DNA from 2 places in the Paenibacillus sp. YYML68 genome. Region 2 is predicted to be linked to the other one. Evidence: a T-box and tRNA genes for the amino acid it is inferred to sense, from the RefSeq annotation. Region 2 holds a T-box; the other holds one or more tRNA genes.
What was found. A T-box is a leader RNA that pairs with one kind of tRNA and senses whether it is charged. The one in region 2 lies ahead of trpS (tryptophan--tRNA ligase), so its partner is inferred to be a tRNA-Trp.

Region 1: it has a tRNA-Trp gene. The T-box ahead of trpS (tryptophan--tRNA ligase) is inferred to sense a tRNA for this amino acid. The anticodon was not compared.

Annotation. Positions count from the first base shown of each region.
Region 1 covers NZ_BQYI01000001.1:4,263,558-4,278,657, reverse strand. The annotation lists rRNA gene PAE68_RS19160 (23S ribosomal RNA) at 1-1,448, shown strand, start outside; tRNA gene PAE68_RS19155 (tRNA-Asn) at 1,553-1,628, shown strand; tRNA gene PAE68_RS19150 (tRNA-Ser) at 1,632-1,719, shown strand; tRNA gene PAE68_RS19145 (tRNA-Glu) at 1,730-1,804, shown strand; tRNA gene PAE68_RS19140 (tRNA-Val) at 1,809-1,884, shown strand; tRNA gene PAE68_RS19135 (tRNA-Met) at 1,894-1,970, shown strand; tRNA gene PAE68_RS19130 (tRNA-Asp) at 2,009-2,085, shown strand; tRNA gene PAE68_RS19125 (tRNA-Phe) at 2,135-2,210, shown strand; tRNA gene PAE68_RS19120 (tRNA-Thr) at 2,218-2,293, shown strand; tRNA gene PAE68_RS19115 (tRNA-Tyr) at 2,303-2,388, shown strand; tRNA gene PAE68_RS19110 (tRNA-Trp) at 2,397-2,470, shown strand; tRNA gene PAE68_RS19105 (tRNA-His) at 2,487-2,562, shown strand; tRNA gene PAE68_RS19100 (tRNA-Gln) at 2,587-2,658, shown strand; tRNA gene PAE68_RS19095 (tRNA-Gly) at 2,666-2,740, shown strand; tRNA gene PAE68_RS19090 (tRNA-Cys) at 2,751-2,824, shown strand; tRNA gene PAE68_RS19085 (tRNA-Leu) at 2,831-2,919, shown strand; tRNA gene PAE68_RS19080 (tRNA-Arg) at 2,940-3,016, shown strand; tRNA gene PAE68_RS19075 (tRNA-Leu) at 3,020-3,099, shown strand; gene PAE68_RS19070 (polysaccharide deacetylase family protein) at 3,167-4,303, opposite strand; gene PAE68_RS19065 (sulfite exporter TauE/SafE family protein) at 4,370-5,188, opposite strand; gene glpX (class II fructose-bisphosphatase) at 5,256-6,233, opposite strand; gene PAE68_RS19055 (helix-turn-helix transcriptional regulator) at 6,424-7,095, shown strand; gene PAE68_RS19050 (pyruvate, water dikinase regulatory protein) at 7,131-7,937, shown strand; gene moaA (GTP 3',8-cyclase MoaA) at 8,042-9,049, shown strand; gene PAE68_RS19040 (YjcZ family sporulation protein) at 9,110-9,202, opposite strand; gene PAE68_RS19035 (C40 family peptidase) at 9,354-10,568, opposite strand; gene PAE68_RS19030 (GNAT family N-acetyltransferase) at 11,042-12,235, shown strand; gene PAE68_RS19025 (LiaF transmembrane domain-containing protein) at 12,482-12,784, shown strand; gene PAE68_RS19020 (PspA/IM30 family protein) at 12,828-13,505, shown strand; gene PAE68_RS19015 (PspC domain-containing protein) at 13,505-14,029, shown strand; gene PAE68_RS19010 (PspA/IM30 family protein) at 14,032-14,736, shown strand; gene liaF (cell wall-active antibiotics response protein LiaF) at 14,902-15,100, shown strand, end outside.
Region 2 covers NZ_BQYI01000001.1:4,154,628-4,169,727, reverse strand. The annotation lists gene ylbJ (sporulation integral membrane protein YlbJ) at 1-1,170, opposite strand, end outside; gene PAE68_RS18585 (globin domain-containing protein) at 1,731-2,111, shown strand; gene PAE68_RS18580 (DUF2225 domain-containing protein) at 2,194-2,904, shown strand; gene PAE68_RS18575 (hypothetical protein) at 3,080-3,325, opposite strand; gene PAE68_RS18570 (YycC family protein) at 3,330-3,512, opposite strand; gene PAE68_RS18565 (M3 family oligoendopeptidase) at 3,667-5,457, shown strand; gene PAE68_RS18560 (methyl-accepting chemotaxis protein) at 5,588-6,847, opposite strand; gene PAE68_RS18555 (O-methyltransferase) at 7,234-7,614, shown strand; gene PAE68_RS18550 (alpha/beta-type small acid-soluble spore protein) at 7,835-8,062, opposite strand; gene PAE68_RS18545 (hypothetical protein) at 8,171-8,689, shown strand; gene PAE68_RS18540 (TIGR03943 family putative permease subunit) at 8,686-9,618, opposite strand; gene PAE68_RS18535 (permease) at 9,641-10,696, opposite strand; T-box leader at 10,823-11,103, shown strand; gene trpS (tryptophan--tRNA ligase) at 11,156-12,145, shown strand; gene PAE68_RS18525 (hypothetical protein) at 12,260-12,436, opposite strand; gene PAE68_RS18520 (alpha/beta-type small acid-soluble spore protein) at 12,594-12,818, shown strand; gene PAE68_RS18515 (metal-dependent hydrolase) at 12,960-13,943, opposite strand; gene PAE68_RS18510 (hypothetical protein) at 14,067-14,372, shown strand; gene PAE68_RS18505 (molybdopterin oxidoreductase family protein) at 14,519-15,100, shown strand, end outside.

The DNA.
Region 1 (15,100 bases), 110 kb from region 2:
CGCAGAAGGATAGTGACGCGGACTGATGGATGTCCGTCCAAGCAGCAAGGCTGGTTAGTAGGCAAATCCGCTAACCGTAAGGCTGAGCTGTGATGGGGAGGGAAATAAAAGTACCGAAGGTCATGAGTTCAAGCTGCCAAGAAAAGCCTCTAGCCAGGGAGAAGGTGCCCGTACCGCAAACCGACACAGGTAGGCGAGCAGAGCATGCTAAGGCGCGCGGAAGAACTCTCGTTAAGGAACTCGGCAAAATGACCCCGTAACTTCGGGAGAAGGGGTGCCTCGGTAGGGTGAATAGCCCGAGGGGGCCGCAGTGAAAAGGCCCAAGCGACTGTTTAGCAAAAACACAGGTCTGTGCGAAGCCGCAAGGCGAAGTATACGGGCTGACGCCTGCCCGGTGCTGGAAGGTTAAGGGGAGCGGTTAGGAGTAATCCGAAGCTGTGAACCGAAGCCCCAGTAAACGGCGGCCGTAACTATAACGGTCCTAAGGTAGCGAAATTCCTTGTCAGGTAAATTCTGACCCGCACGAATGGCGTAACGACTTGGGCGCTGTCTCGACGAGAGATCCGGTGAAATTTTAATACCTGTGAAGATGCAGGTTACCCGCGACAAGACGGAAAGACCCCATGGAGCTTTACTGCAGCTTGATATTGGACTTTGGTACGATCTGTACAGGATAGGTGGGAGCCTGAGAAGCCGGAGCGCCAGCTTCGGTGGAGGCGCCGTTGGGATACCACCCTGATCGTATCGGAGTTCTAACCTGGTACCGTGAACCGGTATGGGGACAGTGTCAGGTGGGCAGTTTGACTGGGGCGGTCGCCTCCTAAAATGTAACGGAGGCGCCCTAAGGTTCCCTCAGAATGGTTGGAAATCATTCGCAGAGTGCAAAGGCATAAGGGAGCTTGACTGCGAGACAAACAGGTCGAGCAGGGACGAAAGTCGGGCTTAGTGATCCGGTGGTACCGTATGGAAGGGCCATCGCTCAACGGATAAAAGCTACCCTGGGGATAACAGGCTTATCTCCCCCAAGAGTCCACATCGACGGGGAGGTTTGGCACCTCGATGTCGGCTCATCGCATCCTGGGGCTGAAGTAGGTCCCAAGGGTTGGGCTGTTCGCCCATTAAAGCGGTACGCGAGCTGGGTTCAGAACGTCGTGAGACAGTTCGGTCCCTATCTGTCGCGGGCGTAGGAAATTTGAGAGGAGCTGTCCTTAGTACGAGAGGACCGGGATGGACGTACCGCTGGTGTACCAGTTGTTCCGCCAGGAGCACGGCTGGATAGCCAAGTACGGACGGGATAAGCGCTGAAAGCATCTAAGCGTGAAGCCCCCCTCAAGATGAGATTTCCCAATTCGTAAGACCCCTTGTAGACGACGAGGTTGATAGGTTCGGGGTGTAAGCGCGGTAACGTGTGTAGCTGACGAATACTAATCGGTCGAGGGCTTATCCTACAACGTTTACGAAGTAAACGTACTTCGTAAGCAAATGCTAATAATGAGCATCAGCGTGCTTAGTTTCGTATCCAGTTTTCAAGGCGCAAGTCTTGAAACAATGTTCCCTGATAGCTCAGTTGGTAGAGCACTCGACTGTTAATCGAGTTGTCACAGGTTCGAGTCCTGTTCGGGGAGCCATATGGAGAGGTGTCCGAGTGGCCGAAGGAGCACGATTGGAAATCGTGTAGGCGTCACAAGCGTCTCGAGGGTTCGAATCCCTCTCTCTCCGTAGCAAGTAAGGCCCGTTGGTCAAGGGGTTAAGACACCTCCCTTTCACGGAGGTAACAGGGGTTCGAATCCCCTACGGGTCACCAGTATGGAGGCTTAGCTCAGCTGGGAGAGCATCTGCCTTACAAGCAGAGGGTCGGCGGTTCGATCCCGTCAGCCTCCACCATACTAATATCGCGGGGTGGAGCAGCTCGGTAGCTCGTCGGGCTCATAACCCGAAGGCCGCAGGTTCAAATCCTGCCCCCGCAACCAAACTTCTCTGGATGAATATTCAGAAAGTATATTATCGCGGAGCCGTGGTGTAGAGGCCTAACATGCCTGCCTGTCACGCAGGAGACCGCGGGTTCGAATCCCGTCGGCTCCGCCATTAATTAACTCTTTACTTTTTGTAAAAAATGTTTTAGTATCAAGTGTACGGCTCGGTAGCTCAGATGGTAGAGCAGAGGACTGAAAATCCTCGTGTCGGCGGTTCGATTCCGTCCCGAGCCACCACCATTATGCCGCTGTAGCTCAATTGGTAGAGCAACTGACTTGTAATCAGTAGGTTGGGGGTTCAAGTCCTCTCGGCGGCACCAGCTTCATACGGAGGCTTAGCGAAGTGGCCAAACGCAGCAGACTGTAAATCTGTTCTCTGACGAGTTCGGTGGTTCGAATCCATCAGCCTCCACCACTTTTTTTAGGGGCATAGTTTAAGGGTAGAACAGCGGTCTCCAAAACCGTTAGTGTGGGTTCGATTCCTGCTGCCCCTGCCAATTAAATAGTATTATGGCGGTCGTGGCGAAGTGGCTAACGCATCGGATTGTGGCTCCGACATTCGAGGGTTCAATTCCCTTCGATCGCCCCATACTTACTTACTAGTGTACCATAATGGGGATTAGCCAAGCGGTAAGGCAACGGACTTTGACTCCGTCATGCCTAGGTTCGAATCCTAGATCCCCAGTTTATATGCGGAAGTGGCTCAGCGGTAGAGCATCGCCTTGCCAAGGCGAGGGTCGCGGGTTCGATTCCCGTCTTCCGCTCCATATTAGACATGGCGCCATAGCCAAGTGGTAAGGCAGAGCTCTGCAAAAGCTTTACCCCCAGTTCGAGTCTGGGTGGCGCCTCCATTCTTTGCCGGAGTGGCGGAATCGGCAGACGCACAGGACTTAAAATCCTGCGGTAGGTGACTACCGTACCAGTTCAAGTCTGGTCTTCGGCACCACTCCAAATTGATTATAATATGTGCCCTTAGCTCAGCTGGATAGAGCGTTTGACTACGAATCAAAAGGTCAGGAGTTCGAATCTCTTAGGGCACGCCACTAGCCGGTATGGCGGAACTGGCAGACGCGCGCGACTCAAAATCGTGAGGGAAACCGTGGGGGTTCAAGTCCCTCTACCGGCATTATAAAAGCTCATCAACGTAATAACGTTGATGAGCTTTTTAATATTAGTGACATATATAGTTGTTGTTACTTCGACTTCGCAACATCCAATAGCTTTGTTAGTGGCACGAGTTCATAGCCATCATCTTGCAGCTTTTCAATAATGCGTGGCAAAGCTTTCACCGTGCCACTCAGATCTTGCTTAGGGCCGCCTCCAGAGTGCTGTAATATGATAGCTCCAGATTTCACGCGCTTCAATATGTTAGCCGATACTTGCTCCGCTTTAAGCTGCTTCCAATCCAATGAATCTACATTCCAGTTCACAACTAAGTATCCATTGTTCTTCGCCCACAGCAGCTGACTTTCTGTTATTTCACCATAGGGTGGACGAATGAGCTTAGGAGCGTAGCCGATCATGGGCGACAATACATCCTCGGTTTGATTCACTTGAGCTGCAAAGCTTTCGTCCGACAGCTTCGTAAACAATTGATGAGAATACGAGTGGTTCCCTATGACATGACCTTCGTCTATCATGCGCTTGACGAGCTGTGGGTACTTTTCAGCTTGATTGCCGAGAAGGAAAAAGGTCGCTTTGACCTTGTAGGTTTTCAAAATATCTAGAACTTGTGCCGTATACTTAAGGTCAGGTGCATCGTCAAACGTTAATGCAACCTGCTTGGAGTTCGATGAGCCTTGCAGCTTGATAAATGCAGGATACTTACGGACGAGCTGCGCTAAGCTTAGCTGCTTATTCGTAGTAGCAGCTGTTTTACGGGCTGCCTCCGCCTCTTGAGCTGATTTCTGTTTGGCTTTGGTGGCTGTTGTGAGCTTGCTGTTCGTTGACTTCTTTGCCGCCTCGTGAGCTTCGGATGAGCCTTTAGAATGCGATGCTTCTTCAGCTACTGGGGTGGTTGAAACGTCCTCCTGCTTAGTCGGTGTAGGTATGGCTGCTGGAGGCTGGGTTGCTGCATTTACATTAGAATCATGTGCAGTTAATTTGCGATGAGGCGGTCCATTCGGCTCAATGGCAAGCTTCCGCTCTTGATCTTCACCCTTGTTTAATACCTCTTGACTAGAATCCGCTGCTTCAGTTGCTGGAGAATTATTTGCTGAAGGCGGTGAATCAGGTGACGGGACAGAAGAATGATTACTGTAGGAACAGGAGCTGAGTAATATGCCGATCGCTCCGGTCCATATGAGGAGGCCTCTTGTGTAAGAAGACATACGGATTCCCCCTTAGCTCGTAGTTGTGCTTAGTTTGGAGTAAGGGGGGCAGATTTATGCTTGAGGTTAGGTGAGTCCAGAACCTTCAAATATCATTTTACAAGCGATGAGCAGGAATGAAATTCGAAGTACCCATAGCAGCTTCGTGCTGCTTAGCTTGCTCGCGATCTTGGCGCCCAGGAGGCCGCCAATAATGGCTGTCGGGGCTAGGTATAGAACCATGCCGTAATCGACCTCGCCTAAGCTTGCGTGCATCACTGTTCCCGTAATGGAGGATAGCAGGATGACAAACATGGATGTAGCTGTTGCCATATGGGGAGGATAACGATAGAGCAGCACCATGGCCGGTACAAAAAGAGATCCGCCGCCGATACCGAATAAGCCGGAGATGGCGCCAACCAAAAAGCCGAGTAACAGCGCCGTCGGAATGCTGTACCCGTACACATGCTTATGACCGTTGGAGTCAACGTATGTGCGCTTGATGCTCCAGTTGACCCGTAGCGGGGGGATTCGATCACGGAAGATGAGCAACATGGACATACACAGCATGAACAGGCCAAAGCCGAGCTGAAACGACTGGGCGTCGATGAAGTGCGTCATGTAAGAGCCGAGCATGGCAGCCGGACCGCTCGTCGTGAAGAAGAGCCAGCCGCTGCGAAAGTCGACACGTTGCTGCCGCATGAAGGCGGCTGTGGAGGACAGTGCGGTAAAAATAAGAACAGCAAGCGACGTCCCGACAGCTGTGGAGATCGTGATCGATTCTCCTACGAAAAGCGGTCCTAAATAAACGAGGGCTGGAACAATGATAATGCCTCCCCCAAGACCGACTAAGCTGCCGAACGTCGCTGCTACAAGACCTACTGCGGTATAGAACAATATGCTCATGTTAACCTTCCTCTGTGTTCGTATAGGTTCTTATTAAATATTAACACAGAGAGGCTTAAGATCAATGTTACTTCGATAAGATTTCCTGGAGCAGTTGCTTATTCGGCAAATAGTGACTCGACTGAATGAAGCGAATTGTCCGTGTTTTGGCGCGCATCACGATGGAGTGGGTGTCTGCACGATGATCGGATGTGTAACGAACACCGCTCAAGAACTCACCAGGCGTAATGCCTGTTGCCGCGAATATAACGTCTCCCGTGCCGATCATGTCGTCCATGGACAAGATCCGGTGAGGGTCCTCAATGCCCATCTGCTTGCAGCGCTCAATCTCCTCTTCATTGCCAGGGAGCAGACGTCCGATTAGCTCGCCTCCCAAACAGCGCAGCGCAGCGGCGGCCAGAACGCCTTCAGGGGCTCCGCCAGAGCCTACATACAGGTCAATGCCTGATTCGGACAGAGCAGGCGCGATAGCTCCAGCCACATCGCCATCACTTAGAAGCTTGATGCGTACTCCGACCTCGCGCAGAGTAGCAATTTGCTTCTGATGACGCTCACGATCAAGGATCATGACGGTCAAGTTGCTCAAGGGCTTACCTAGAGCGTCTGCGGCCTTTTGCAAAGTGATCTCAAGAGGATCATCGAGCTGTAGCTTGCCTGTCAACGCAGGACCTACAGCGAGCTTCTCCATGTACATATCCGGCGCGTGCAGCAGCTGTCCTTTGCCAGCTATGGCGATTACAGCAAGTGCATTGTTCAAGCCCTTCGCGACGAGCTCGGTGCCCTCTAGCGGGTCAACCGCAACATCCACCTCAGGACCTTGTCCATTGCCTACAGCTTCGCCTATGTAGAGCATCGGAGCTTCATCCATTTCACCTTCTCCGATGACGACTGTACCGCGAATGGCGACGGAGTCGAACATGGCCCGCATAGCTGTTGTCGCAGCACCATCCGCCTCGTATTTGTTGCCGCGGCCCATCCAGCTGGCAGCTGCAAGTGCAGCAAGCTCCGTGACTCGTACAATTTCCAGTGCTAATTCTCTCTCCATACGTCACAATCCTCCATTACCGTTATCTTTTAGCGTTTATATGAAGTACTATAACACATTTATTATTGAATGTTATGTACTATTAATATTAATTTTCTTTATTGTGATGATTACTTTATTCAATAAGAGGACGAAGATTGGCTATGAGTTTTCGGCTAAATTTGGTACAATCGAACAATACAGACGTTGCTTGTATACGAAGGAGGGACCGGTCATCGAATTAACTGCGCGCCAATTACAAATTGTTGAACTCGTGAAGGCGAACGCGCCGATTACCGGCGAACAGATAGCAGAGCTGCTCGGACTCAGCAGACCTACGCTGCGTTCGGATTTGGCGCTGCTCGTCATGCTCGGTTACATTGATGCCAAGCCGAAGGTGGGCTACACGCCAGGCACCTCTATGAATCCGGGCGCTCATGCGGCCAGGAAGCTCATGGAGCTGAAGGTGAGCGATGTACAATCGATGCCGATTATTATTAAGGAGCAGGCATCGGTGCATGATGCGGTCGTTACCCTTTTTATGGAAAATGTAGGGAGCTTAATGGTGGTCGATGACGATGGTTTCTTGTCAGGCGTCATTTCTCGTAAAGATTTATTGAAGTTTACGCTTGGCAATTCTAATACAGCCGTCATGCCGGTAAGTATGGTGATGACGCGCGAGCCGAATGTGATACATGTGATACCTGATGAAGCGGTAATCGAAGCCGCACGCAAAATGATCCATCATCAGATCGACAGCCTGCCGGTCGTGGTGCCGGCCAAGCTCAGTGGGAGCAGCGGCCGAACACGCTGGGAAATCGTCGGACGTATAACGAAAACGATCATGACCAGCATCTTATTAGATCTGGCGACAGACAGATAACGAGATCGGAAGTAGACGATAAGGAGAACAAGCGTATGAGGGAAGATCAGCATTATCAAATTACGATATGCTCCGATTCGGTAGGCGAGACGGCTGAGGGTGTCGTGAAGGCGACGATCCGTCAGTTCGATGCCCATCAAGTGACGACCAAGCGAATTGGCCATATCAAAAATGAAGACGAAATTCGCAGCATCGTCGAGGAGGCCGCCAAACGAGGAGGCTTCATCGCCTATACGTTAGTGCAGCCGGAGCTTCGGGAAACGATGAAGGAGGAGGCGCTGCGGCTCGGTGTTCGCGCAGTTGATATAATGGGTCCGATGATGGAGGCGTTCGTCGATACGTTCAACGATGCACCGAAGCGGGAGCCAGGTCTTCTGCACAGGCTGGATGAAGATTATTTCAAGCGTGTCGAGGCTGTTGAGTTCGCGGTGAAGTGCGATGACGGACGAGATACGAGCTCTCTGCTGAAGGCTGGACTCGTGCTGGTGGGCGTATCGCGGACGTCGAAGACGCCGCTGAGCATTTTTCTCGCGCATAAAGGGATTAAGGTGTGCAATCTACCGCTCGTGCCGGAGGTAAAGCCGCCTAAGGAGCTGTTCCTGGTGCCGGGCAGCCGCATTGTCGGCCTGACGATGGACGCCGATAAGATGTACAAAATTCGCGAGGAGCGGCTGAAGGCTGTCGGTCTTCCGTTCGGAGCGAAATACGCGACGATTGAGCGCATTCAAGAGGAGCTCACCTATGCGAACTCGCTGATGAAGCAGCTCGGCTGCCTGGTCATTAATGTGACAGATAAGGCGATTGAGGAAACGGCCGGCATCATCATGGGTTATGTGAGATAATCTAACAGGAAACGGAAGAAAGAATCGGGAAGGTGTAGACATCTCGGTTCTTTTTGCTATATAGTTAGAGGATTAAGGGAGTCAGTATGCAGGAGGTGGCCGCAATGTCGCAGCGCTTGGTCGATCGTTATGGACGGGTGCATGATTATCTCCGCATATCAGTGACGGATCGGTGTAACTTACGCTGCGTATACTGTATGCCGGAGGAAGGAATGGAGTTCGAGCCGGAGGCGAATATTCTCACCTTCGAGGAGATTGCTGAGGTGGTTCGGGTTCTAGCTAGCTATGGCGTTCGTAAGCTAAGATTGACAGGCGGTGAGCCGCTTGTTCGTAAAAATGTAGAGAAGCTCGTCGCGATGCTGAATCAGATTCCCGGAATCGAGGATATCGCGCTGACGACGAACGGTATCTACTTCGCTTCGAGAGCAGAGGCGCTTCGTGCGGCTGGCTTGACCCGGATTAATATAAGTCTCGATTCACTTCGATCGGATCGGTTCTCCTTCATTACAAGGGGCGGAGATGTGAGCAAGGTGCTGCAGTCTATAGACGCGGCGAGGCGTGTCGGGCTATCGCCGATTAAGCTGAACGTTGTATTGATGAAGGGCTTGAACGACGATGAGATCGACGATTTCCTTAGGCTGACGCAGGACAAGGAGCTGCACGTGCGCTTCATTGAATATATGCCGATCGGTCACGATGATCAAGGGTGGCGGAGCCGGTACGTGCCCTTGTCGGAGGTTCATGATCGTTGCTCACATAACGGATGGGCGGTGCAGGAGCTTACGGACGCTGTACGCGGCAACGGTCCATCGCGGAACTATAAGCTGGAGGGCGCCGCGGGCTCCTTCGGGCTGATCCATCCGGTCAGCGACCACTTCTGCCAGACGTGCAATCGGCTCAGACTGACGGCGGACGGGAACATTAAGCCTTGTCTATACTGGTCGGACGAGTTCAACGTGCGGAAGGCCATCGGCGATGACAAGGCGCTGGCGGAGCTGTTCTTCCGGGCGCTGGATGTGAAGCCGGAGAGCCACGAGATGGCGAAGGCGCTCGCCGACGAGTCGCAGAGTCACAAGCCGACCGAGCGCAGAATGTCGCAGATCGGCGGATAGCAAGGAAAACCCCCTTCAAGCTGGCAGCAGCTCGAAGGGGGTTTTGGCCTTAGCTATACATTACACCAAGAAAGTGCGGGAAACGATAACAAGCAGGATAAAGAGAACAAGGATAACACCAGTAGTTGTGTACAGTCCGCCTACAGCGCTCATGTGACATCCCCCTTTCCAGTTTCATAATACAGAATATGAACGACAGTAGCCCCACGTATAGACGATCGCCCGATTCGTATAAAAAAAACGTCTGTCTTCCAGAGGAAGACAAACGTCAAGTCGAGGATATGTAAAGGTTAGAAATACCTGATTAATAAGTAGCTCCGCCAAAGAGGAATCGGTGCTCCCATGAAGTGCCAGCGATGCGGTCGATTCGAACGCCGCCGGATTCCTCCGAGTACGTGTGAAGCATCGTGCCGTCGCCGAGGTAGATGCCGACGTGGGTAATCGTCTCCTTCGACTTGTCGATGCCAGCATACTTGGAGGCTGAATTGCCCTTATACGACATGAAGAACAAGAGATCTCCCTTGCGCAGCTTGCTCCAGTCGGTAGACGTCTTGCCGACCGCCTTCACGTGAGAGCCTTGCGTGCGGGAGTTGCTCGGCAGCTGCTGCCCGATCCCTTCCATGAACGCTTGGCGGACGAAGTCCGAGCAGTCGAAGGTGGTCGTGTCGGTACGGCTAGAGCCGAATTCATACGGCACGCCTACATATTTCATTCCGGTATCGATCACTTGCTGAACTGCGGCCGCACGTGTTAAAGATTTGTATGGCTCAACATAGGTGGTGCTTATGTATTTGGAGCTCGTGCTGACGTAGCCGATGTCGCCGTTCTTATCCTGTACGCTGAACCAATACTGGTTATACTTGTCCAGCACGAGCAGCTCCTCACCCTTCGATATGTAACGAATACGAGTGCTGTCTGTCGTCGGTTCGGTCCGGAAGGAGACAGAGCTTACTGCGGTTGCATTCGGCGGCTCCGGGAATAATATCTCCTCCTGCTCAACCTCTACGCTAGCGCCGTTGTTGAATGTCGTCTCGATATACCGCTCACTGGAGCTCACATACCCGATGACGTCGCTTGCATCCATCACCTTGTACCAATAGCTGTTCACCTGCTCCAGCACGAGCACCTGCTCACCCTCGCTCAAGTAGCGAAGTCTGGCATCACTCGTTGAAGGGCCTGTCCGGAACGAGACGGAGCTGACGATCGTCGCATTCGGCTGTACCGCTTCCTTCACTACGATCGACTTGACATATTTGTCTGAGGAGGATACGAAGCCTGTGACGCCTGCTGCATCGCGAACCTCCAGCCAATACGAATTGTATGTATTCACGAGCTCGAGCTGTTCGCCTGTCTTCAGGAAGCGAATGCGCTCGCTGGTGGTAGTAGGCTGAGTACGGAAGTTGACACCCTGCACGACCTCCATCCTCGGAACCTCGACATAATAGGCTGTTGCTTGGAAGGGAACGGCTGCGAAAGCAATGGCAGCGCTTAAGATCACAGAGAGTAGCTTCTTCTTCATCGTGTATTCCTCCTGGCAAGTAAGGTTATTAATGGTCGCTTGCTTAACTAGATGATAGCATAGGATGTTGTCGGATTTTAGAGGAAAAAGCTTACATGCGCTTTATGTGAGCTTGAGAATAATAGTTCTTTTGAATCTTGTGTTCTTGTAGTTTATGTTAATATTTAATAAGCAAGATCGTTATGTATGAATGTTTAATGAAAAATGAGTCAGGATTGTATTGAGAATGCTGGCTGTGTTGAAGAAGAAGCGTAAAAAAATAGAACAAAAGTCACGGACGAAAATGAAGAGCTTGCTGTGCTCAGCTATAAACTTTTTGGAATAATGGAGAGATATTGGTTATATATGTGCTTTCCTGCCTCATGGAGTGTATGATGAAATTGGGCTACAGTGGAAATGGGAGATAGATGCTCGTAGTGTGTTGTGACTGTAATGATGTAAGGCTAGGCTAGGGTCTAAGGGGAGGATGGGGGATGAAGGTAGATCGTGCGGAGCTATCACGCATACCGGAGGAGCATTACGGGGAGTCGCTGGCATTGTCGGAGTTCGCGTTCCAGATGCAGATGTCCGAAGCGGAGAGGACGCAGCGAAGGGCGCTCATGGCGCTGCATGAGCAGTACGGGGCTTATATAGAAGGAAAGCTCGCCGCGAAGCTGATGATCTACAAGCTCGAAGCTTGGGTGCAAGGCAAGCGGCTGGCAATGGGCGGCATTGCCGGAGTGGCATCCTGGCCGGAATATCGGCGTGGGGGACTCGTCGGTAGATTGATGCACCAGGCGCTTGAGACGATGCGGGCGAACGGTCAATCGATCTCGTTCCTGTATCCGTTCGAGTTCGGCTTCTACCGCAAGTACGGGTGGGGGATGTGTGCAGAGAAGAAGCAGTATGAAATTCCGGTTGCTCTCTTGCCGAGATGGAGCATGCCTTCAGGATGTGTCCGGCGTATCGGACACGAATGGGAGCTGCTGCAGCCGATCTACGCGGCATATGCTTCGACCTATAACGGCATGCTGGTTCGAGATGAGAGCTGGTGGACGCACCGTGTGTTCACAATGAAGGCGGGTACAGCTGCCGTCTATTATAACGAGCAAGGCGCTCCTGCAGGCTATGTGCTGTATCAGGTGAGGGAGCGACTGATGAAGGTGCATGAGCTGGTTGCGCTCACTCACGAGGCAAGGCTCGGGCTGTGGCGGTTCCTCGCGGATCACGACTCGATGCTGGATCGTCTGACGATCGAGGTGCCGACTGATGACCCGCTTCCGTTCTTGCTGGACAATCCGCGTATTAAGCAGGAGTTCGTCCCGACCTTCATGGCCCGGATCGTCGACGTGGAGTGGTTCTGGACGAAGTTTCCATTCGTCTCGGGTGTAGAGAGCTCCCTCTATGTAGGTGTGGAGGACCGGCAAGCATCGTGGAATACAGGCGTATGGCGCATTGCCGTCGATGAAGCGGGTACAGCAGCGGTGAAGCGGCAGGAGAGTGCCGAGACGCCGAGTGATATGCCGATCGTTCATTGCGAGCCGCCGGTGCTTGCTGCGATCTTCATGGGCTATCGCCGTCCGTCGTTCTTCCATGAGCTGGGCCTGCTGCATGGGACCCCAGAGGCGGTGGAGCAGCTGGATCGACTGCTGCCCACTCGGAAGACGTATATCGCAGACTTCTTCTAACCTAACTGGCTACGTGCAATCATGAACATCATATATATAGCCTCAGTGCCTGTCATCAGGTGCTGGGGCTTTTTCGCATGTGCGATCGGCATGGGCGGGGTCTTGTTCACGTCTTCGGACGGGGAGGGACTGGACTTTAGTCGGGCTGCAAAACTGGCCGTTGGTTCGTTTTGAACGAGGACGATTTCACCTAGAATAAGGACATAAGGAAGCGACGACGAAACGAAAGGCGGTGAACATGAATAAATGAGATTCACGAAGCATACAGGTGTAGCGCTGGCCCTCATTGTGGTCGGCACGATGATTCTCTTGAACCGAATGGGGCTTGATGTGTGGCACTCGGTCGCAGGTGTCTTGTTCCCGGCGCTGATGCTCGGATTCGGCTACCTCGGTCTGAGGAACGGCAAGAGAATCATCGGCGGAGGGTTGATGCTGATCGGCGGTATCATTCTTCTGTGCAAGATGTCCGGCTTCATCGGGCTAGTTCTTGCGGTCGGACTGATCGCCTACGGCGTGTCGATCATTCGCAAGGAGAAGTCGGTGTACTAACGAGCGTCACAATAATCTATGTAGAAAAGGTGGTAGAGCAGGCATGAGCTTAGGGAAACGATTCCGCGACATCACCGTCGCCCATTTCAACGAAATGCTCGAGCATTCAGAAGACCCGGTACGTCTCATCGATAAATACTTAGGCTCCCAGTCGGAGCACATTCGCGAGTCGGAGCGGCTGCTGCAGCAATGCTTGACGCATGCGGCATCGCTTCGCCAGCAGTATACGTCGGCTGAGCAGCTGCGAGAGCGGCGCGACCAGCAAGCGGTGCTGGCGATGAGAGCGGGCGAGGAGCACATCGCCCGGATGGCGCTGCAGGAGAAGCTGCAGCAGGAGGAGAAGGCGGCGCAGTACAAGGAGCTGTATGAGCAGAGCAAGCTCGGCATCGTCGAGCTGGAGGAGCAGATTCAGCAGCTGAAGGCCGACTTCGACGAGATCGCCTCGAAGCGCAGCTACTATGTGGCAAGGCTCGAATCGGTTCGTCTGCAGCAGCGGATGAACGAGCGAATGCGCTCGATGGGCGCAGGTCCAACGCCGCGAATGTTCGATCGTCTGGAGGAGCGGGTGTCGGATATGGAGCTGAACGCTCGCACGCTTCGCGAGGTTCGCGGTCAGCTGCGGGATGCATGGAGCCATGCCGGCAACGCAGCGGCGGATGCGCTCGAGCAAGAGCTGGAGAAGCTGCGACATAAATTAAAGCAGGAGGGCTGGAATCGCTGATGACTAAACTGTATCGTTCTCGTACGGATCGTAAAATTACCGGACTATGCGGCGGCTTGGCCGATATGTTGGGCTTCGACGCGACGCTGCTCCGACTCATAGTCGCTATTACTGCAGTGTTCACCAGCGGCATTGTGATCTTCATCTACGTATTGGCCGCGCTCGTCATTCCGAGCGAGCCTTGGACGGACGGCGGCGCTTACGCCGGAGGCCAAGGCGCAGGTGCACAAGGGCCTAACGGCGTCCGATGGGACCAGCAATATGACAGCTGGAAAGATTACAAGCGTGCAGAGAAGCATTACCGCAAGGCGCAGAAGTACGGCTGGGGAGCCGGACCTTCGGGATTTTCGCAGGCAGGACCGTCTGCAGGTGCGGCTGGTGAGCCGACGAGCGAGCTGGACGACATGATGAAGGATATCGAGAAGAAGGCGATGCAGAAGGAGATCGAGGAGCTGCGCGCCAAGGTGAAGCGGTATGAGCAAGAGCTGGATCAGAACAATAACAATAATAAGGGAGCGATCTAATCATGGGAGTTTTTTCGAGATTGAAGGATATGACGAAGGCGTCGATGCACGAGCTGCTGGATAAGGTAGAGGACCCGATCATCATGCTCAACCAGTACATTCGTGATATGGAGGAAGAGATTGCAAAGGCCGAGGTAACGGTTGCCCGTCAGATGGCGAGCGAGCGCAAGCTGAAGGAGCGTCTTGAGGAAGCAATCCGCTTGACAGCACAGTACGAGGCGCAGGCGGCAGAGGCGCTCAAGAGCGGTCAGGAGCTGGCGGCGCGCCAGGCGCTGGAGCAGAAGCTTCATTATGAAGCGAAGATTACGGAGTACAGCGAAATGCATGAGCAGGCGAAGGCGCAGGCGGCCGAGCTCGTCGCTCAGCTGCATGAGATGAAGGATTCGTTCTATCAGATGCGCAACAAGCGCAGCGAGCTGATCAACCGTGCTCAGCTGGCGAAGGCGAAGAAGCAGATGGCTGAGGTGACAACGAGCAACGTGATCGAGGGCGGTCATGCGGTGAAGGGCTTCCGCCGTATGGAGGAGAAGATCATGACGCTTGAGGCGGAGGCGGAGGTCGCACGCAAGTCGTACGTCAGCCCTGGCTATGCGGGTACTGTATATGGCTACGGCGCTGTGCAGGACCCGGCGAAGCAGCAGAAGCTCGACGAGCAGCTCAATCTGCTCAAGGAGAAGCTTGCGTCGACGGAGCAGAAGGAAGCTTAACAGCGGACGCAGGCCTGTGTGATCGTGCAAAAAGCAGCTGGAGGCCATCACGCGGATATGTTATGCTAAGTAAGGCAAAAATGGGCAAAAAGCCATACGGTCTGTACAAACAGCCGCTATGGCTTTTGTTGCCATACGAGGATGGGGTTGAAGGGGGGCGGCAGCATGGAACGTAAACGGAACCGGAATATGGGGCTGGTGCTTATTGGTGTCGGCATTTTTTTGCTGGCGAACGATCATCTCAGCTTCCTGACAATCGTCGCCCTCTCTCTACTTATATATGGTGTGTATCAAATTAGAGCTGGTACTGGACGCAAAGGATATGTGTTCATGCTAATCGGTCTGCTGCTGCTAGTCGGTGGGA
Region 2 (15,100 bases):
GCCGATGCTGGGCCAGGTGAAGCGCAGCCACGTCTCTGCCGATTCTGTCATATCGATGCGGGCTAGCGTGGCGAGCGGCTCCAGTCTGGCCGCCGTGTGGGCCAGCGGCTCCCACAGTACAAGCACGAGCACCGCAGCAAGCAGCCCGTGAATGATTCTCGCTGCGAGGAATGGGCCGTAGCGGAGCGGGGTGCTGTGCAGCACGCTAACAATTTGCGCATGCACCGATAAGCCTGCCCACGACAGCACCCATGCGGCGATTGCTGCTTTATACACAAGCGGAAGTCCTGCTGCACTGCCTGCAGCCTTCGCGCCGAGTGTCACCTCGAAGAAGCCGTTGACGACAGCCTCAGACAGCCCAGGCGGTATTCCGACTGTCTGCAGCATCGTCTGTACAGCTGCATAGAAGATGGCCATGACGCCTGATGATGACATGATCTCCATGACGACCGAGAAGAAGACGACGAGTCCGCCAATAACGAATACGAGCTGGAGCGCCGAGGAGAGCGCCTGTGTCAGCATGACGCCGAGCGTGCGTCCGTCCTTGAGCCGCGCTTCATGCATCGCTTCGAATGCCCGCTGCCAGATCGGCTTCTGATCGATGGCAGTAGCCCTCGTGCTGAGGGCCTTCTGCTGGTATTGCGTGCTAGCTGCATGCTTGCCGCCATGGAATCGCATCAAGAGACCGAGCAATATGGCCGACCCGTAATGTGCCGTGGCGAGCACTACCGCCAGCTGCACATCATGGAAGAAGCCGACCGACACCGCACCGATCAGGAAGATCGGGTCGGAGCTCGTGGTGAAGGCGACTAGACGCTCCCCCTCCTCGCGAGTCACTAGGCGCTGATCCCACAGCTGAGAGGTGAGGCGGGCCCCGATCGGATAGCCGGAGGCGAAGCCCATCGCCATGACGAAGCCGCCGATGCCGGGCACGCGGAACAGCGGGCGCATCATTGGGTCGAGCAATGTTCCGAAGAAGTGAACGATACCGATGCCGAGCATCATTTCCGATATGACGAAGAACGGAAACAGCGCAGGAAACAGCACATCCCACCAGATGGCAATGCCTTTGACCGCGGCTTCAAGCGAGGGCTGAGGGAACACCAGCATCAAGCCGGCGAGCAAAGCGGCAGTCAGCGCAGCCAGCGGCAGGGCGGGATTCATGCGCATCGGCTCACATCCTTTCCCAAAAAGCTTGTCATTCTTGTATATGTGGTCCATCCCGAAGACATGCTTTGGAAATCGCGGGAATGAGTCTAAAAATTTTGGTAGGGCTTACAAAACCACTGGATGTTTCATTTTTTTATGCTACAATAGAACTAACCCACTATTCATGTGATGCTCGAATCAACAGCAATAGTGCGGAGCCGAAGGCAATACCGCAAGAGCCTACAGCGTCTTGCTTCGTTGCTTCACAGGCGTTCAATATGAGAACAGGGGTGATCCTTATGATGGGTGTTATTGCTGGTATTCTCGTATGTGCGTTCGTATATGTCATAAGGGAAACGTTGATGACCTCTGGTGAGGAAGACGTCTAGTTGACTCCACTATTATTTTTCATTGCAGACGAGCAGCATAGACATGCTTGCCCGGCTCATTTTATTCGTAAGATGCTGGCGAACGTCGTCCAGCATCTTTTTTCGTTATATTTTGTCGAAATAGCTCACATACATCTTGATAAATGAACATGGATGGGCCGATAATAGACAGCAGGGAGAGGAGGTCGTTCAATGGAAGAGAAGGAGCCGATTACCTTTTATCAAGCGCTGGGGGAGGAAGCAGGTATTCGCCGTCTAGTTGAGGCGTTCTACCCAAGGGTGCAGGCTCATCCGCTGCTAGGGCCGCTTTTTCCACAAGATATACGCCCCGTCATCGATAAGCAGTACATGTTTCTGAGTCAATTTTTCGGTGGACCGGCGTTATATTCGGAGCAATATGGACATCCGATGATGCGGGCGCGCCACTTGGCATTCCCGGTGACAGAAGCACGCGCTGAGGCGTGGCTCGCTTGCATGCAGGAAGCGATGGAGGAGGTCGGGATGCCTGGGGCGGTTCGGCTGGCGGCGCTGGACCGGCTTCGAGGGCCGGCTTATCATTTTATTAATAGTTAGACTATTATACGGCTAGCGCGGCAATTTCAGGTTAGATCATTCACGGTACGCTCGGTGTTACTGGAAAAGGATGTGTACAGCTATGGTGGAACCGCTGTTTCAGGCGAAGGTAGAGTGTCCACAGTGTGAATATGAGTTCGTATCATCGCGGGTGCGACCAAGCTTCAAGAAGACGATCAAGTCGGACACGGACTTCTGCATGCATTATAAAGATATTAATCCGAATTACTACGTCGTTCGTCTATGTCCGGCCTGCGGCTTCGCCAGCACGGAGAATTCGAAGAGCAGGCTGACCGAAGCGAACAAGCAGACGTATCGCCGGAAGCTCGGCGACCGCTTCGTGTACACGAAGGATTACGGCGTCGAACGGACATGGGACGATGCGCTGCATGTATTCAAGCTTGCGCTCGTGTGCGCTCAGACGGTCGATGACGATCCGCGCGTGCTGGCCGGGCTGCTGCATCACATCGCTTGGCTGTACCGGTATAAGGGCGATACGGTGCAGGAGAAGCGGTTTTTGCAATATGCGCTGGATGAATATTTGCGTTCGTTCGAGCGGGAGGCTTCAGAGACGAGCAATGCGCGGCTGATGTATATGATGGGAGAGCTTCACCGTCGGCTGGAGCAGTACAAGGAAGCCGTCAAGTGGTTCACGCGCGTCATTAACGATAAGCGAATTATGGATGCGGGTATGATTCGGGCATGCCGGGAGCAATGGCAGCATCTGCGTGAGGAGATGGCGGAGAAGAAGCTGGAGCTCGTGACCGAGGAAGAGACGCCGGGACAGACGTAGTGGCGTAGGGAACAGAACGAAGACACGACACACTGCCCGTCGTCCTGTGTCACCCCGCTAGCCTATAGGTGCATAGGCCGATCGGGCGTAGCGCAGCCATGATCGAATGTAACGCATGAAGCGGCTTGATCGCTGCTTCATGCGTTATTTGTGCTGTTCAGCCCATCGGAGCAGCTTACGACTTGTGACTTCTTCTCAGCGGCTTGTTGGCTAGCAAATAATCGCGGTCTGCATCGACGAGTGTCACCCTATTGTGGCAGCAAGGGAAGACGAGCAGCTTCTTCACGCCCTCGCCAAGCGCTTCGAGCTCCTTCGGCTTCAGCGGCAGCAGCACGTGCGACTTGTCGCAGAACGGACAGCTGGAAGCGAATATGTCGCTGCCGACGCGGTCATACGTCATCGTATTCTCGAATGGAATCATTGACTTACTCCTTGCTCGGTGCCGCGGTGTCTGCCTTGTCGGCTTCAGTGGCTGCTTCGGTCTTGGCGAGCTCTGCCAGCTTCTGGAGTAAGATGTGCTGCGGCATGTGAAGCAGATGCTCCAGTGGTACGTTGAGCTGCTTGGCCAGCTTCTGGGCTGTTTCCGGCGATATTTGTAATGGTCTCACCTGTAATCCCTCCGATTCGGTTGCGATTATGCTCTTCATTAAAGCATATGGATAGGAAGGAGAGCAACCGTAAAGTTGGGGAATGGTGCCCAATTATGGTTTAATGAGACTACGAATGTACATAGCTGACGAAGAAAGGTATGGTGAAGCGAAGATGAAGCACCCTTTGCCTCAAACGTGGAATGTGGATCGTTTCTTTGAAGGGGGGAGCGGCTCCGCGTCGTTCGCCCAGTATTTGCGGGAGCTGGAAGGAAAATTAGCCATGCTGGAGGGGCAGCTTGCGAGTCTGCAGCCGCCTACGACTGCCGCGGAGTCCGTAAGCCTGCTGCCGATCATCGAGCTGCTCCAGCAATGCGCGCTCGCCTTGAGAGAGGCCGATTCGTTCACCGCTTGTCTTGCTGCGGAGAATCAGAGCGACAAGGCGGCGATTGTATTATCGGGCAAGGTGAAATCGATTGGAGCCGCCTACGCGACCGTGCTGACGACCTTCGATGATAGATTGACGAAGCTGAGCGATGAAGCGTGGCAGGCGCTGCTGGCACTGCCGGAGCTTGCTGACGTTACGTACCCGCTGGAGGAGCGGAGACTGCTCGCAGCGGATAAGCTGCCTCCGGAGCAGGAGGCGCTGATCAATGAGCTGGCCGTAGACGGGTATCACGGCTGGGGAGAGCTGTACAATACGACGGTCAGCAAGTTCCGAGTGGCGATCGAGGAGAATGGGGAGACGGTACAGCTATCGGCTGGTCAGGCGGCGAACCGGATGCACAGCTCCGACCGGACGGTGAGGCAGCGTATTTTTCACCAGTGGGAGAAGGAGTGGTCGGAGCATGCCGATTATTGTGCAGATGCGCTGAATCATCTGGGCGGCTTCCGGCTGAAGCTGTACGAGCGTCGGGGCTGGGACGACATATTGAAGGAGCCGCTGTCGATCAACCGGATGTCTAGAGAGACGCTGGATACGATGTGGCGCGTCATCGAGGGCGGGAAGGACGTCTTCCTTCGGTATATGGAGCGGAAGGCGCGTCTGTTGGGTCTGGAGCAGCTGAGCTGGTACGACGTGGAGGCGCCGGTAGGGGAAGGCGTCCAGACGTTCACCTATGACGAAGGGGCGAAGCTCATCGTCGAGCAATTCCGGCGGTTCAGTCCGCGGATGGCTCAATTCGCCGAGGAGGCATTCGAGAACGGCTGGATTGAAGCCGAGGATCGGGCGGGCAAGCGTCCGGGCGGCTTCTGCACGTCGTTCCCGGTTGCCGAGGAGACACGCATCTTCATGACGTATGCGGGCACCGCCTCCAACGTAGCGACGCTCGCCCATGAGCTTGGACACGGCTACCATCAGCACGTGATGAACGACTTGCCTGCATTGGCGCAAGAGTACGCGATGAATGTGGCGGAGACGGCTTCTACGTTCGCGGAGATGATCGTCGCGGATGCAGCCGTGAAGGCAGCTGCGAGCGAGCAGGAACGATTGACGCTGCTAGAGGATAAGATTCAGCGCTCTGTCGCGTTCTATATGAACATCCACGCCCGGTTTTTGTTCGAGACGCGGTTTTACGAGGAGCGGCGGAACGGTCTTGTGTCCGTTGAGCGTCTGAACGAGCTGATGACCGAGGCGCAGCGCGAGGCGTTCTGCGGCAGTCTGGATGAGTACCATCCTCATTTTTGGGCGTCGAAGCTGCATTTCTATATTACCGAGGTACCGTTCTATAATTTCCCATACACGTTCGGATACATGTTCTCGACAGGGCTATATGCCGAGGCGCTGCGCCGCGGCGAGGCGTTCGAGGAGCAGTATGTGGCGCTATTGCGTGATACGGGGCGGATGACGGTGGAGGAGCTTGCGCTGAAGCATCTGGGCGTCGATCTTCGTCAGCCGCAGTTTTGGCAGCAGGCGCTGGACCTGTCGATTGAGGATGTGGAGCAGTTTTTGCAGCTGACGGAGTAATAGGACGGACGAGAGCTGTTATGAAGCATAGCATATAAATGAATAAGGCTGTCCGTCACTTACGTGCCTTGAGGCGCGAAGGTGCAGACAGCCTTTTTTTGTTGTTCAGCCTCAGTCTAGCGCGTTGGGCCTATACCTTGAATACGTTGATCGTATGCTGCAGCTGGGTGACCAGCTTCGTCATCTGCTCGGATTGAGCGACGATCGCCTGCACCGCCGCGATCTGCTCCTGCATGGAGGCGGATACTTGCTCGGTTCCTGCCGCAGATTGCTGCGTGATGGCCGATATATTTTCCATTGTGGCGGAGATGTGCTCTGCGCTGCCGAGCATCTGCTCGCTTTCCTTGGCGAACGTTGCGATCTGCTCTGTGATGAAGGTAACGCTGTTCACAATATCGGCGAATACGGCTTCGGTCTCGGAGATGAGCTGCGTCTGCTCCTGAACGACACGCTCGTTCTCGCTCATGGAGGCGAGTGCTTCCTTGATGCCTTGCTCGATGCTGCGGACAAGAGCGAATACTTCCTTGGTCGACGTTGTCGATTGCTCGGCAAGCTTGCGCACCTCTTGGGCGACGACGGCGAAGCCTTTACCGTGCTCACCTGCGCGAGCGGCCTCGATGGAGGCGTTCAGAGACAGCAGGTTTGTCTGCTCGGCAATTTCCGAGATGGAGTGCGTCATGTTGGAGATCCCCTTGGTCAGCTCGGCGAGCGAGTGGATCGTACTCGATACGTTGGCGGTTGCTTCTACATTTTTGCGTACACCGTCGCTCTGCGTCTCGACTGTATGTATGCCCTTGTGAATGAGCTGGAGCATCTGATCGGATCGATCGTTCATCTCACGGGACGAGGCAGTATAGCTCGATACCTTCAGCTCGATATCCTTCGTCGCGCTCGAGGCGGTGCAGATTTCTTCCGATATTTGCTGAGCGCCCGCTGCAAGCTCGTTCGCCGCAACAGCAGCCTCCTCCAGTACTGTCTTCATCCTCTCGTTGCGCGAGAAGATGTCGCGACTCGAATCAGAGACGTGACGTGTTGCCTTACCTGTTTCCTGTAGAATGTCGCGCAGCTTGTCGGTCATCCGATTGAAGGAGGTGGCAAGCTCGCCCAGAGCATCATCAGATTGCAGCTCAATTCTCGTCGTAAAATCGCCCTTGGCGATGTTCATCGCCGCTCGAGATATATCGCTAATCGGCTCTGTAAGCGCTCTCTCAAGAAATCGTACGAAAGGATAGCTAAGACCTGCGAGCAGCACGAGCACGGTAATGCCTGCAGCTGCGTTAATCGAGGATTGCAGCAGCACAATTAAGGCTGCAATACTGTACAAGGCTACGATCGTATAGCAGCCCAGCTGAAGCTTCGCCTTGAACGATAGACCGGACCAAAAGTTCATCCAAACAACTCCTTCAACTAAAAAATTAGAAACCAACCATTCCGCTAGTACGGCACCTTCGCGGCTAGACGAACGGGCGAAGCAAGGCTCTACATTCGACTATGCGAGCTTGTGGAGCTTCCCTAACAGGTCCCGATTAAGAGCAGGAACTGTTGGTTCAGTAATAGGCGGTTAGACCTTGGTCATGGTTCATGGTTTAGGTAATTATACCACCTGATGTAAGTTTTGGTCTACCTTACAGAGGGGGATATGAGGCGATAATAAGATAAATTTACTATAAATTAGTGAATTTTTTGTTGATCATTTACACATTTTGTCATATAATCGGATTGCATCTTGTTGATACATATAATAACATATCTTCAAAGTGAAAGGTGGTATCGGTTTTGATCTTGGAGCAATTGCCATTGGCAAGACAGTTGGAGCTTGCGTTTCGTGAGCTTAAGGAAGAGCTGGCGCATTTGACTTCAGGTACGGTGTTTATTCAGATTCGCAACAATGTGATTGGCAAGTTCGGTATTCGTCATTTTCCGATTGAGGGCCGCGGGACGGAGCTCAGACGGACGGAGAGCGGCTTAACCGAAAGCCATCAGCTTTCGATGACTCGCATGGCGCTTGAATCGTTGAAGCTGAAGAAGTGGTCGCATGGAGAAATTCAGTTCGAGTTCGCCATGAGGCAAAACCAGCTATGCACGAGTGTGACGTTCGAGTCTAACTACAACATGGCAAGCATAGTCGACAAGTCGAAAGCATCGAGATTTGAGTAGTGGCAAGGCAGGGCATTATTTAATATTATACCATTCGTAACAGGTCTCCGGCTTCTCCGGGGGCCTGTTCTTCGCGAGCAAACGGTTTTGCGCGGAGTTGATATCGTATATAATGATAGGATATAGCCTAGTGGTTCAAGCCGTCTGTACAGAGCAGTACGGCAGTACAGGAAAAAGCGGCCCTGCGAAGGACCGCTCACAAAGTATTCGTGAGGCTTCATTATCTTGTGAACTTGCCTGCAAGCTGCTGCTCGGCGATTTGAACCAGACGACGTGTGATGTGGCCACCAATTGCCCCAGTGTCACGAGTTGCCATGAAGCCATAGTAACCGTCCTGAGGAATTTGGATGCCCAGCTCTTGAGCAACCTCATACTTCAACTGGTCCAGAGCCTGGGAGGCCTGTGGAACGACTAAAGCGTTGCTGCTGCGGGATTGTCCTGCGCCCATCTTAATCACCTCCGTTCTGTAGGTAGTATGTACCATCGTTCAAATGATTACGCAGATTAGGGTTGGTAATTATGTCCACATCGCATAGAGGGAGAGGAGGCAGGGAAAATGTCATTAGAGCTTACTTATCGCAATTGGTCGTTCGATGCAGACCTTCAGATTGTTCATGCGGATGCCTTGCTCGTCATTGACGGGGAAGTCGTCGTTGACGAGCCGTTGTGTGTAGACGTTGGCTTGCCGGCACTGCTGCTGAGCACGCTGGAGGAGGTTGCGCCGAATCGATGGGCTGGAATCGAGGCTTGGGAGCGCGTTCCGTTCTTCTGCTGCGGCTGCGGTGACCCGGAATGCCGTGCATTCTCATTCATCGTCAAGCCAATCTCGCAGGCCAAGCTTGAGCTGGTCGAGGTCGAGGAGCGCCAAGATCAGGAGCCAAGACCGGTCGCAGTGTACGAGGTGGACAAGCAAGCGTATACCGCACAAGTAAGAGTAATTGGTGCAACGTTCCTGCAATTTGTAGAGGGACTCGATTATCGGCCGCTGTACGCCGATACGGTGAAGACCGTACAGCGACTGCTCGAGCGAATGGATGAGGCAACTCTAGGCGCTGAGGAGCCATCAGCTGACTAGGCACCGAAATTCATGTTCGGATATACATACGGAGTTGCGGCTGGCTCCGCCTTTGCGATTTTCTCAATCTTCAGCACCATAATCTCCACTTCGTTGAACGTCGTCTTCTCGATGGTGCCCGTCACTGTCACCCAGCTGTCGTCAGCCAGCGTCTTGGCACGGTCATACTCGGCAAGTATGCCGTAAGGGGCGGCATCTGCCGAGCAGCATTGAATCGAGAAGCGGCCGACGACGAACTGATTGTCCTTCATGTCCTCTTGACGATATACGAAGCCGGTCAGCTCCAGCTTTTTGCCAACGAAGCGGTCTAGATACAGATCCACGGACGTTAACGTCTCGATGTAAAACTCCTCAGGTACCCGGATGACATCCTCGCGGTACAGCTTCTTCGCGTGATCGGCATATTGCTTCGTAAACTTGTCAGACGGGAACAGCTCGTCTGCTGCGGACGTCTGCGCGTTGCCTTCAGTCGTTCCCTGCTCGGGCACAGGTGCCGCAGGTGTCGTCTGAGAGCTGCTCGTCGCTGCGCTCGACTCCTTCTTCACGGAGCTGGCGCTGCTCAGGTTCATCCCCTTCTTCGCCGCGAGGCTGCTGCTGAGCGACGTGTCGGGCAACAGGAAGCCCATCAAGAGCGGTAAAATGAACAGGCCGTATACGACCGTATTCTTAAGCAACGATCGGGATGGCGTATGATCATGACCGCAGCCGCAATCGGAAGGCGGTGTTCGCCAAGCCTTGTATGCGCGATACCCTTGATGCACCGAGACAGCGTACAGCGCCACGGCTGACCATTTCACATAATCTACCATCTTGGGCGCGATATATAGCAGTATAAGGTCGGTCTGCACCAAGTGGGCGATATAGCCGGCGAAGCCGAGCAGAATGATTGCCTTAAGCGCATGGTGGAAGCTGATGATACGCGGATTCATAGGTTAAGCTCACCTCTTCAGATCAGAATACGATACGTTCGAGCACAAGAGAACCGGCCAATGTCACAATAGTGACGAGCGTAATAATTAACAGCACGAACTTGACGCGGAACGCAGACAGCATCATCAGTGTCCCCTTCAGATCGATCATCGGTCCGAAGACGAGGAACGTCACCAGTGAACCGGTTGAGAACGTCGTGGCGAACGAGGAGGCGACGAAGGCGTCCGACGTCGAGCACAGCGACAGCACGTAAGCGAAGCCCATCATGAACAGGTGCGAGCTGAGTGGTCCTTCACCGATGGACACGAGACTTTCTCTGGACATGAACGTTTGAATAAGTGCGGTCAGCAAGGCGCCGAAGATTAAATATTTGCCCATATCGAAAAACTCGTCCGACGCGTGTCCGAACACGCTGGAAATGCGGTGTAATCGGCCCGGCTTCTCGTGCGAATGATCGTGTGAGTGGTCGTGCTCGTGTGCATGTGAATGAGCCGCCGCCGTATGGGTGTTCTCGTGCGTGTGAGCATGAGCAGCGCGCAGCGGATTGGTGCGCACGAGCCGGTATACGAGAAGTCCGACCGTCGCGGCGACGACGAAGGCGAGCGCCATGCGTGAATATGCAATTTCTGGCCGCGTGCGGAACGCCATGAAGGTCGAGGCGTATACGACTGGATTGATAATCGGACCGGCCAGAATGAACACGACGGCAGTGTAGACGGGCAGTCCCTTGCGGATGAGGCGCCGGATGACGGGGATCATGCCGCATTCGCACAGCGGGAATATGATGCCGAGCACGCAGGCGAACATTACACCGAGCACCGGATTTTTCGGAGCCCAGCGGCGTACAGTCTGCTCGGAGACGAACGTCTGCAGCAGCGCCGACACGAGCACGCCAAGGAGGACGAACGGCATCGCCTCCAGCACGATGCTGATGAACAATGTTTTGAAGTTTTGAACACTGTCGACACTTAGCCATGTTAAGTCAGGGGGCTGCTTTTGGGTGAAGATGAGGACAAGCATCACCAAGCATACCAGTGCGGTCACGTTCGTCAAGATTCGTTGAATGGTCATGGACAAGGCTCTGATCTCCTTTTATCCTTTTTCGTAATAATTATTATAACGTATGCAGGAGTGGATGAATATAGGACGAGTAATTGGAAATTCAGTTGACACCTTCGTCCGCGTTCGATACAATGACTGGAAACAACAGCGTGGACGGGAGCAAGTAGTCGTTAAGCCAAGCTACACAGAGAGCCGGTGGGTGGTGTGAACCGGTTAGCGGCTGATGTGCGAATGGGTCCCTGAGCTGACAGTTGAAAGGTGCCCGCAAGCCCGCAACGGCTTCAGCAAGCGGCTGGCGCTCAGTATGCTGTTCCGGTATGCTCCCGTTATCGAGCTGATTAAGGCTTATGGTCACATGCTTACACGTCATCGTGTGGCGCCATGAGCGAATTAGGGTGGCACCACGGTCCTTCGTCCCTTGCGGCGGAGGGCCTTTTTTGCATTCTATTATGATAGGTAAAGGAGACCACGACGATGACTAAGCTTAAGGTTCTTTCTGGCATGCAGCCAAGCGGTCAATTGACCCTCGGTAACTACATCGGCGCGCTGCGCAATTATGTGAAGCTGCAGCATACGCATGAATGCTACTTTATGGTGGTCGATATGCACGCGGTGACTGTTCCGCAGGAGCCAGCTGCATTGAAGGAGCAGTCCGAGTCGGTCGCGGCGTTATACTTGGCTGCGGGCATCGATCCGAAGGCGGCAACTGTGTTCCTGCAGTCAACGGTACCAGCGCACGCCGAGCTCGGCTGGCTGATGACGACCTTGACGTATATGGGCGAGCTGGAGCGGATGACGCAGTTCAAGGACAAGTCGGCTGGCAAGGAGTCGGTGGGCGCTGGCTTGTTCACCTATCCGTCTCTGATGGCAGCTGACATTATGCTGTACAACGCCGATCTCGTACCAGTCGGTGACGATCAGAAGCAGCATCTGGAGCTGACTCGCGATCTCGCGCAACGGTTCAACGGACGGTACGGCGATACGTTCACGATCCCGAAGGGCTATATTCCCGAGGTCGGCGCGCGCATCATGTCGCTGGACGACGCCTCGAAGAAGATGAGCAAGAGCAATCCGAACGCAGGCAGCTACATTGCACTCCTCGACCCTCCCGATGTGATTCGCAAAAAAATTAGCCGTGCTGTGACCGATTCGGGACGCGAGGTTAAGTACGACCCGGCGAATAAGCCTGAGGTCAGTAACCTGATCAGCATCTATTCGGCTGTGACCGATAAGTCGGTTGCCGACATTGAAGCGATGTACGACGGGCAGGGCTACGGTCCGTTCAAGAAGGAGCTGGCTGAGGCGGTCGTCGCACTGATTGAGCCTCTGCAGCAGTCTTATCGCGATATTCGCGAGTCTGGCGAGCTGCACCGTATACTGAAGGAAGGCCAGCAGAAGGCGAGCGAGCTGGCAGAACGTACGTTAAGAGACGTGAAGTCCAAGATGGGCTTCGTTGTGCTGTAGATTGAGTTGAAGCTTGGTACAGAAGAACCGGAAGCGCGAATGCACCTAGCAAAGGTGTGTAACGCGAATCCGGTTCTTTTTGGCATACAGCGAACTCATGAGCGAATGTGCGTCTTAGGAGTTGCGCTTACGCTGCTTCGCCTTCACGATAAAGCCGAAGCCGATGAAGAAGAAGGACACGACGCCTGCCACGACCGCGAGCCAAGGACGTCCTGCTGCCATGAAATAGCTGACCGCGGCGAGCAGCCCGGTGCCGATAAAAGCAAAAAGAAGCGCTAATGGTTTGTTCATATAGAGGGAGACCGCCTTTCTTAACGAATGGTAATGGTTATTGAAACTCTAATTATTTTTTCAAAAGCTGCGTATAAGATTCGGCATGCGGCACATAATAAGCTTGCAAGCTTGCAAATACATCAAAGACATCATCCAATTGAAAGGAGTGCTGAACATGGGTGCAGGACAATCCCGCAGCAGCAACGCTTTGGTAGTACCACAAGCTTCTCAAGCATTGGATCAGTTGAAGTATGAGGTAGCGCAAGAGTTAGGTATCCAAATTCCGCAAGACGGCTACTATGGTTACATGGCAACACGTGACACAGGTGCAATCGGTGGTCACATCACTCGCCGCTTGGTGCAAATCGCCGAGCAAGCGATCGCGGGTCAAGGCCGCTAATCGCTAACCTTGTACGCAGCAATCAGTTTGATATAGCCCAGGGGGAGCTTCTCTCCTTGGGCTTTTCCACGTTGCGCTGCAGCTCGCAGTCAGACAAAAGCGGATGAGCCAAGTGAAAACTTGCTCATCCGCATTTTATCATTAATAGACGTCTACGCGAAGCTTTTTCTCCAGCTTGGATTCACTTACCCATCCGACATAAGAGTCCAGCACGTCGTAGTTCTTATCCATACGAACGACCGCGACGAACGGGTACTGCTTGCGATGCCTGTATCTGACGTCCGCCCAGCGCACCTCGTAGCCCCAGTCATATTCCTTGCATTCGGCGCAGGCGAACGAGGTGAAGTACAAGAACGATGCAATGTTCTTATGCTTCTTCGAGGCGTCGACGGCCGGATGGCTGTCGCAGCTCACGTGGTCTGCCCACTTGATCAGCTTGCTGCGGTATTCTCCTAGACTGAACGAGCCGTCGCTGTTGTGCTTCACGACCTGCCAGTGGTACAAGTGAACGGTAGGAATTAACGTATACGTGTCACCTGGCTTGTAATCCGGATCGTGGCGCTTGAGTCCCCGCTCGAGTCTGTAATGGTCAACCGTCCGCCAGACGTAGTAGGCGGCAATGAGGCTGTACAGCGCCGGGAATACGACGTGAGGCTCGACGAGACGGAACGACCAGAGGAAGATCGCCAGCACATGGGTGGAGAAGATGAACGGGTCAAAAATGTGAATGATGTTCCAGGACACCCACCTTCGAGAGAAGGGGCGCAGCGCCTGTGTGCCATACGTATTGAACAAATCGGTGAAGACGTGAAAGGCGACGGCGATAAACACCCACATCGTCACATGCGCGAGCGGCAGCTCCTCGAACAGAAGACCAAGCGTGCCCGAGATCAAGGCGGTCCATACGAACAGTGCGGGGATGGAATGGGACAAGCCCCGATGGTTCTTCACATATAAAGCGTTGCTCTTAAGGCGAAGCAGCGTATCTGCATCGGGCGCCTGGGAGCCGGCGACTGTGCCGATCAAGACTGCAGTCGCGGTTACCGGATCGGCAGCCACTACAGGATCGATGTAGGCGAGTCCAGCCAAGCCAAGACCGATGACGAGGTGGGTACCGGTATCCATGGATGACCTCCTGTGAGCCGTATTGACCGCGCACCTTTAGCGTACGCATGAGCAGAGGTGCGCAGTCGTTTCTTGTAGTGTATCATTTTATTGGCCAAAATAAAGCTGATCGGAGTGAAAAAGATGTACATTGTGTTTGTCGAGTATCGAATCGAGCCTCAAGCTCTGGAGTTATATGCCGCTTGGGCGGAGCATATGAAGCTACGGGAGCCGCGGCTGCAATTGTTCGAGGGCACGGATCAGCCGGGGTTGTTCGTTGAGCTGTGGAGCGACCTCGCGGAGGAGGCTTACGTCCGAATGAAGCAAATGAGGACCGGCACGGAGGAGCTTGAACCGACGTCCGAAGACACGCAGCTATGGCGTGAGCTGGAGAGGTGGGTCGTTGGGGGTCGGGCAAAAATTCACATCTGGCGTTTCGTATCCAAATAAAGAAGGGAATCCCTCAAAGTTCATGTAATAATTGTTGACATTAAAAACGATGATGCATACAATTTAGGAAGAGAAAGTCGTGTGCCGGTTGTATCGAGTCAAACTAATGTCACTTATTATAACATTTACAAGAGAGCCGTCAGGCGTTGATAGCGTCTCGTAACGGTATGGGGGAGTGGAGAGGTATGGTGGCGGGGACGACTTTCAAGCTGGGGGAAACACGCTCTTCCCATTGCTGCTACTGCAGTATGCAATGTGGACTTGAGGTGCATGCCGCAGAGGGCGGAGCTGGACTTACGATTAAGCCGAGTCCTGATTTTCCGGTGGCGACAGGAAGGCTGTGTCAGAAGGGGCTGAATGCTCATCAGCACGTCTTACATGCGGGCCGCTTGAGCGCTCCTAGGAGTCGCAAGTATGTCGGTGATGCATGGAGTCCGGTTAGCTGGGGCCATGCGCTTGATGAGATTGCCGCAAGTATTGAATCGATTCAGCAGCAATATGGGAAGGATGCCGTGTCCATCTATGGCGGCGGCTCCTTGACGAATGAAGTGTGCTACTTGCTTGGCAAGTTCGCGCGGGTCGGGCTAGGTACCAAGTATATTGACTACAATGGGCGCTACTGCATGTCGTCTGCAGCAGCAGCATCCCACCTAGCCTTCGGTATTGACCGGGGAATGAGTATGCCGCTGTCTGAAATTCCGAAGGCGCAATACATTATATTGGCCGGT